Lichenicola cladoniae: one gene and its partner. The protein of the gene in region 2 interacts with the protein of the main gene of each other region in a pairwise test. Links are inferred from orthologs where the notes say so. Each region holds a gene or a part of one and is shown on either strand. Other genes may lie near its edges.

The links.
Region 1: the proteins of HN018_RS08570 (region 2) and dnaE interact in binary tests that used the Escherichia coli proteins (3 or more experiments, as listed by UniProt). The link is inferred for Lichenicola cladoniae from one-to-one orthologs.

Annotation. Positions count from the first base shown.
Region 1 is NZ_CP053708.1:2,381,818-2,386,125, forward strand. What follows is about bases 309-4,308. They hold dnaE (DNA polymerase III subunit alpha), read right to left. Parts: upstream 3,980-4,308; coding sequence 509-3,979; downstream 309-508. Other genes in these bases: HN018_RS11065 (oxidoreductase), read left to right, coding at 309-404; HN018_RS11075 (DNA topoisomerase IB), read right to left, coding at 3,998-4,308. In the rest of the region: more of HN018_RS11065, read left to right, coding at 1-308. UniProt on the Escherichia coli protein: DNA polymerase III is a complex, multichain enzyme responsible for most of the replicative synthesis in bacteria. This DNA polymerase also exhibits 3' to 5' exonuclease activity. The alpha chain is the DNA polymerase catalytic subunit.
Region 2 is NZ_CP053708.1:1,850,977-1,854,158, reverse strand. Bases 309-3,182 are described here. They hold HN018_RS08570 (aminotransferase), read right to left. Parts: upstream 2,412-3,182; coding sequence 1,206-2,411; downstream 309-1,205. Other genes in these bases: glnA (type I glutamate--ammonia ligase), read left to right, coding at 3,065-3,182; HN018_RS08565 (P-II family nitrogen regulator), read left to right, coding at 2,565-2,903; mobA (molybdenum cofactor guanylyltransferase), read right to left, coding at 413-1,036; HN018_RS08585 (SDR family oxidoreductase), read left to right, coding at 309-453. Outside these bases: more of HN018_RS08585, read left to right, coding at 1-308. UniProt on the Escherichia coli protein: Shows aminotransferase activity with methionine and histidine as substrates, and to a lesser extent also with phenylalanine.

The DNA of each region.
Region 1 (4,308 bases), 530 kb from region 2 along the record:
TCGGGTTCTACCACATGGCGAAATTCGCGTTGGAAGGACTATCCGAGACGCTCGCCAAGGAGGTCGCTCCCTTCGGCATCGGCGTGACGGTCGTGGAGCCGGGTGCGTTCCTGACCGATTTCCGGGGCGGGTCGGCGAAGCAGTCGAACATCCGTCTCCCGGCTTATGCCGATACGGCCGGCAAGGCGCGCGACAACGTATTCGCAGCGCACGGCAAGCAGGAGAATGACCCGGTTCTTGGCGCGCAGGCGATCATCACCGCGATCGAGGCAGCTTTGCCGCCGCTACACCTGGTAATCGGCGGTGATGCGCTCGACCAGATCCGGCAAAAAATCGTCGACCTGAAGCGTGATCTGGACACGTGGGAAGACCTGACCCGGAGCACGAAGTTCCAGAAGAAGTAGAAGCCGACACGCCTGCAGATCACCCGGCGACAGCGACGTCGGGTAATTTGCAATGCGGGCTAGAACCCGATCACGGACCGCAAACAGGTGTTCCGCTCCGTCGGCTACCGCTCCTCGACATACCGGACGCCGACCACCAGCTTCAGCGTCTCCGCAAGCTTCGGCGTGACCATGTAGGCGTCCGGCAAGGTCAGTTCGACATCCTGCGTGTCGTCCAGGCACGGCAGGACCACCACCTTGCCGCGGCCGCCCTTCACCTTGCCGAGCACCACGCGGATCTCGTCGATCGCTGCCGGCCGATCCACCCAGATCCGCATCTCCGCCTTGTCCTCGGCGGCCGCCTTGTCCAGCGAGATCGCATCCTGCGCGGTCACCCGCAGCATCTCGCCTTCCATGCGGATGTCGGCGGTGACCAGTACCGCCTGCCCAGTCACCAGCACGTCGCGGGTTCGGGCCAGCACCTCGCTGAAGAACGTCACCTCGCAACTGCCCGAGGCATCGGACAGCCGGACCCAGGCCATCTTGGTTCCGGTGCGGGTCGGCCGCTCCTTCCGGTCGATGACGCACCCGGCGATCTTGACCCGGCCGATCCCCGCCTGCCCGGCCGCCTCGATCGCATTCGCCTTCACCGCCCCCAGCCGCCGCAGCAGCGAGGCATAGCCGTCGAGCGGATGCGCGGTCAGGTGGAAGCCGATCGCGTCCGCCTCCAGCCCGAGCCGCTCGATCCCCGGCCAGTCCGGCCCGGTCGGTAGGCGCAGCGTTTCCCGGCGGGCTGTGCCGCCGAACAGCCCGATCTGCCCGCTGGACGCTTCCTCCGCCTGGGCCTGCGCCCGCCGCAGGATGGTTTCCGCCGCCCCGAACACCCGGGCCCGGTTGTCATCCAGGCTGTCGAAGGCTCCCGCCTTGGCCAGGTTCTCGATCTGCATCTTGTTCAGCTGCTTCGGGTCCGCCCGCTGCGCGAAATCCGCCAGGTCGGAAAACACCGTGCCATTCCGCAGCGTCTCCAGCGCCTGCATCGCCGCCAGTCCGACCTTCTTGACCGCCGCGAGCGCATACCGGATCGACTGGGTGCCGTCCTCGGCGACTTCGACGGTGAAATCCGCCCCGGACCGGTTGATGTCCGGCGGCAGCACCTTGATCCCGAGCCGCTCCGCTTCCTGTCGCAGCGCCGCCAGCTTGTCGGTCTTTTCCCGCGCCAGCGACATGCACGCCGCCAGGAACGCGACCGGATGATTGGCCTTCATCCAAGCCGTTTGGTACGACACCAGCGCATAGGCCGCCGCATGCGACTTGTTGAAGCCATAGTCGGCGAACTTCGCCATCAGCTCGAACACCTCGACCGCCTTGTCCGAGCTGATCCCGCGTGCCATCGCACCGTCGGTAAAAATGGCCCGCTGCGTATCCATCTCGGAGCGGATCTTCTTGCCCATCGCACGGCGCAGCATGTCGGCCGCACCCAGGCTGTAGCCCGCCATCTTCTGGGCGATCTGCATGACCTGTTCCTGATAGACCATGATCCCATAGGTCTCTTCCAAGATACCGCGGATCTCCTCGTGCGGCGCTTCCCATTTTTCCCCGTGCTTGCGCCGGCAATAATCGGGAATATTCGCCATCGGCCCAGGACGGTACAAGGCGCCCGCCGCGATCAGATCCTCGATCCGGGTCGGCCGCATCTGGCGCAGCACGTCCCGCATGCCGGCACCTTCGAACTGGAACACGCCAGCGGTATCGCCGCGCGCCAGCATCGCGTACGTCCGCGCATCGTCCAGCGGCAGCATTGACAGATCGACCACGACGCCGAGCTTCGCCAGCATCTGCACGCCGCGCTGCAGGATCGTCAGCGTCGTCAGGCCGAGGAAGTCGAACTTCACCAGCCCGGCCTGCTCGACGAACTTCATGTTGTACTGCGTGACCAGCATGTCGCTCTTGGGATCGCGATACAGCGGCACCAGCTCGACCAGCTTGCGATCGCCGATCACCACGCCGGCCGCATGCGTGCTGGCGTGCCGGTACAGCCCCTCGAGCTGCAGCGCGATCTCCATCAGCCGGCGCACGCCCTCATCCTGGTCGCGCATCTCCTGCAACCGGGTCTCGCCATCGATCGCCTGCTTCAGCGTCACCGGCTTGGCCGGATTGTTAGGGATCAGCTCACAAACCTTGTTGACCAGCCCGTACGGCAACGCCAGCACGCGGCCGACGTCACGCACGGCCGCGCGCGCCTGCAGCTTTCCGAAGGTGATGATTTGCGCGACACGGTCCGCGCCGTATTCGCGACGAACGTAGGCGATCACCTCGTCGCGCCGGTCCTGGCAGAAATCGATGTCGAAATCCGGCATCGACACGCGCTCGGGGTTCAGGAACCGCTCGAACAGCAGGTTGAACGGCAGCGGATCGATATCGGTGATGGTCAGTGCCCACGCGGCCAGCGACCCGGCGCCGGACCCACGCCCCGGCCCCACCGGAATGTCGTGCGCCTTGGCCCACTGGATGAAGTCGGCCACGATCATGAAGTAGCCGGGGAAGCCCATGTCCGCGATGACATTGAGCTCGAATGCCAGCCGCTCGCGATAGCGCGTGCAGGTATCGACGTCCGCCCCGAGCTTCTCGAGCCGCAGTTCGAGGCCTTCCTCGGCCATCGCCCTCAGCGTCTGGTCCTCGGTGCTGCCCTCGCGGACCTTCGGACACACCGGCAGCAGCGGCTTGCGCGTCTCGGACATCACCGCGCACCGCCGGGCAATCGCCAGCGTATTGTCGCAGGCCTCGGGCAGGTCCGCGAACAGCTCGCGCATCATCGCCGGCGGCTTGAACCACTGCTCCGGCGAGACCCGCCAGCGCTCCCGCTCGGCCACCGTGCGTCCCTGCGCGATACAGATCAGCGCGTCATGCGCCTCGTGCATCTCGGGCCTCGGGAAGAATACCTCGTTGGTCGCCACCAGCGGCAACCCGAGCTCGTCCGCCAGCTCGATCAGCCCGGGCTCGATCGTCTTCTCGATCGCCAGGCCATGCCGCTGCAGCTCGACCGCGATCCGGCCCGGAAACGCCAGCGCCAGCGTCTCCAGAAGCCGCCGCGCCGCATCCTGCTGACCATCCGCCAACAGCCGCGCCAACGGCCCACGACCACCGCCGGTCAGCAGGATCAGCCCTTCGGAATGGGCGCAGAGCGTCCCGATCGTCACGCATGGATCGGACGGATCGCTCTCGAGGAACCCGATCGACGACAGATGCTGCAGATTGGCCAGCCCGACCCGGTCCTGCGCCAGCAGCACCAGCGGTTCCGACGCCGTGGTGCCACGCCCGGGCCCCGCCGCCTGCGAGCCGCCGATCTGCAGCCCGTCCGCCAGCGATACGGCGTCGGCCATCAGGGTGATCTGGCAGCCGATGATCGGCTGCACGCCCTTGGCCGTGCAGTACTGCGAAAATTCGAGCGCCCCGAACATGTTACCGCTGTCGGTGATCGCCACCGCCGGCATACCGGCGGCCCGCGCCAGCGCCGCGATCTCCGGAACCTGGATCGCCCCCTGGCTCAGCGAGTAGGCCGAATGGACCCGGAGATGAACGAAATCAGCGTGCGACATGGGCTAAGTTTATCACCCCTAGAGCGCCCCTGCAGCCTCCAGCGCCCGAGTCGGGACGGTGCCCTGATCCGCGATGTGGTCGAGGGTGCGGCTGAGGAACGCCATCACAGCGACCTCCTCGGCAGTCAGCCCGGTCTGGGCGCGGCTCTCGGGCGCCAGGGCCGCTTCCACGCGTGCTCTCAGCGCCTCGGCCAGCGAGCCATCCATGTAGCCATCGAAAATCCTGGGATGTATGTAGCATTTGCGGCAGATCGCCGGCGTGTTGCCGAGCAGCTTGGCCACGGTCTCGATCGCCCGCAGCACGTTCTTCTTGGCCTTCGCCTCGCTGT
Region 2 (3,182 bases):
TACGGGGCCGAAGGCGAGAACAACGTGCAGCGCCTGGCCGACGTGCTGCGCCGGCTGCCGGTGGTGCCCCTGCCCGGGGGCGGCCGGGCGCTGGTGCAGCCGATCCACCAGTCCGACGTCACCGCCGCGATGCTGGCAGCGCTCGGCCGCGACTGGGACGGGCCGCATGGCCTGGTCATCGCCGGCCCCGACATCCTGGCCTACCGGGACTTCGTGGCGGGGATCGCCGATGCGGCGGGGCTTCCGCGACGCAGGATCATCCCGGTCCCGGCCTGGCCCCTGATGCTGGGAGCACTCCTGGCTGGGCCGATTCCCCGCCTGCCTTCGATCGGCGCGGCGGAGATCAGGCGGCTGATGGAGGACAAGGCGTTCGACATCGCGCAGATGCGCGAGATCCTGCGCCTGGACCCGATCAGCCTGGCCGCGGGCCTGGCCCGGACATTCGCGCACTGAACATCAGGTCGGCCCGGTCCCGGTCCTCTTGCGTGTTGACGTTGAAGAACGGATCGAGCGGCTCGGACGCGAAGCGGACCTCGCGCATGCCGAGCGGGCCTGCGAACGCCAGCACCCCATAGGCGCGGCGTCCATCAGACGGATCGAGCCCGTCCAGGTGCCGCGCCAGCCGGTCGCGCCAGGCCACCGGCCACAGCGCCACCAGGTGATGCCGGCGATCCGACACCGCGACCGATGGCGCCGGCGACAGCGCCCGGAGCAGATCGTCCGGGATGAACGGCGTATCACCCGGTACGGTCAGGAGCAGCCCGGCGCCGAGCCCGGCGGCCCAGTCCAGCCCGCGCAGCAATCCGGCCAGGGGTCCGATGCCGATGCGCCGGTCTTCCAGCACCGGCAGCCCGAAGCGCGCGAAGCGGGCCGGATCGCCGTTCGCACTCAACGCGACGTGGCTCACCACCGGCCGCAGCCGGTCGAGGATATGCAAGAGGATGGGGGTTCCGCCGATCTCGATCAGCGGCTTGTCGATGCCACCGAGGCGGCGGGCCTCGCCGCCGGCAAGGACCATCGCAACCGCATCGATCAAATGTTGGCACCCACGGCCTTGTGGTGGCCGGGATTTCCGCTGGGGCGAACGACGGGGCTCGAACCCGCGACATCCAAGACCACAACCTGGCGCTCTGCCAACTGAGCTACGTCCGCCACAGCGGCGCCGGGTTTAGAAGAGGCGCGAACCCGCGTCAATCGATCCGATCTCACGAAACCGCCCGAACCTTCACCGCCCCAACCTTCAGCGGCAGAGCCCGCACGTACGCGCGCAACCGATCCAGCGCCTCGCGGAGCACCGACTCGCGCTTGCAGAACGCGAACCGGACATAGTGATCGGGTGCATCGGGCTGGTCGTAGAAGGCCGAGACCGGGATCGCGGTGACGCCTGCCGCCTCGGTCAGATGTTCGCAGAACGCCACGTCGTTGCCGGTGAAGCCCAGCCCGCGGAAGTCGGCGATCAGGAAATAGCTGCCGTGCGACGGCAGCACCGAGAAGCCGATCTCCTCCAGCCCCGCCGCCAGCAGGTCGCGCTTGCCCTGGAGCTCGCTGGCCAGCGCGCCGAAATAGGCATCGTCCTTGTCGAGTCCCAGGGCCACAGCGCGCTGCAGGTTCGGGGGCGTGGTGAAGGTGAGGTTCTGGTGCGCCTTGGCGACCACGGACGCGAGATGGGCTGCCGCCGTGACGTAGCCGACCTTCCAGCCGGTCAGGGAGAAGCTCTTGCCGGCGCTGCCGATCCGCAGGCAGCGCTCGCGCATGCCCGGCAGCGTCATCAACGGCGTATGGCGGGCACCGTCGAAGGTCAGGTGCTCGTACACCTCGTCGCACACCGCATAGGCATCGTGGCGCTGCAGCAGGCCGGCGATGAACGCCAGCTCCTCGGCATCGAACACCTTGCCGGCCGGGTTCATCGGGCTGTTGAGCAGGACCGCCTTGGTCCTGGGTCCGAACGCCGCTTCCAGCTCGGCCCGTGGCAGCACCCAGTCGGGCGGGGTGAGCCGGACCAGCCGGGGGATACCGCCCAGCAGCCGGACTGCAGGCACATAGGTGTCGTACAGCGGCTCGAACAGCACCACCTCGTCGCCGGGGTCGATCAGCGCGGCGAGGGTGGCGATCAGCGCCTCGGTGGCGCCGGACGTGACCACGATCTCGGTCACCGGATCGACGTCGAGGCCATAGAAGCGACTATTCGCGCGCGCCACCGCCTGCTTCAGCTCGGGCAGGCCGGTCATCGGCGGATACTGGTTGCGATTGTCGAGCAGCGCATCCGCGGCGGCCTGCACGATATCCGCCGGGCCCTCGGTATCCGGGAAGCCCTGGCCGAGATTGATCGCGCCATGTTTCACCGCAAGGGCAGACATGACGGTGAAGATCGTCGTGCGCGCCTCGGAAAGCTGGCTGTTCAGGGGTTTCATGCAAATGGGCCTCGGCATCGGGTCGGCACCGATCATGGCGCAAAGCGGCGGCGACCGCGATTGCCGCGACCCGCGCCCCGTGCGAACGTGCCATGACCAGGGCGGGCGCCGATAGCGGGCGCCGGAAACGCGCCGTGACGAAGAAGGGCGGTCATGAAAAAGATCGAGGCCATCATCAAGCCGTTCAAGCTTGATGAGGTGAAGGAGGCGCTGCACGAGATCGGGTTGCAGGGGATCACCGTCACCGAGGCGAAGGGGTTTGGCCGCCAGAAGGGCCATACCGAGCTGTATCGCGGCGCCGAATACGTGGTCGATTTCCTGCCCAAGGTAAAAATCGAGGTGGTCTGCGACGACCGGATCGCCGAACGCGCCGTCGAGGCGATCGTCGAGGCGGCCCGCACCGGCCGCATCGGCGACGGCAAGATCTTCGTCTCCAGCCTTGAGGAGGTGGTGCGCATCCGCACCGGCGAACGCGGCGAGGATGCGATCTAACTGATTTCCCGGTTCAGGCGGATCCCCTCGCCTCGTTCCGCTGAACGACTTCATCCAGGCCCACCCGGACCACGCGATCCAGTCACGGTCCGGCACCAACCAGTTTCTCGAAGCGAGCCGGCCGCACCATGCGGCTGTCCCAAACAGCAGAGTGTCAACGGATGGCCAAGAAATCTTCTCATTCCGGTGCGGAGCCCACGCCCCTCTCCAGCAACGTCGCCAAGGTGATGGAGCTGTTGCAGGAGCATTCGGTCGAGTATGTCGACCTGCGGTTCACCG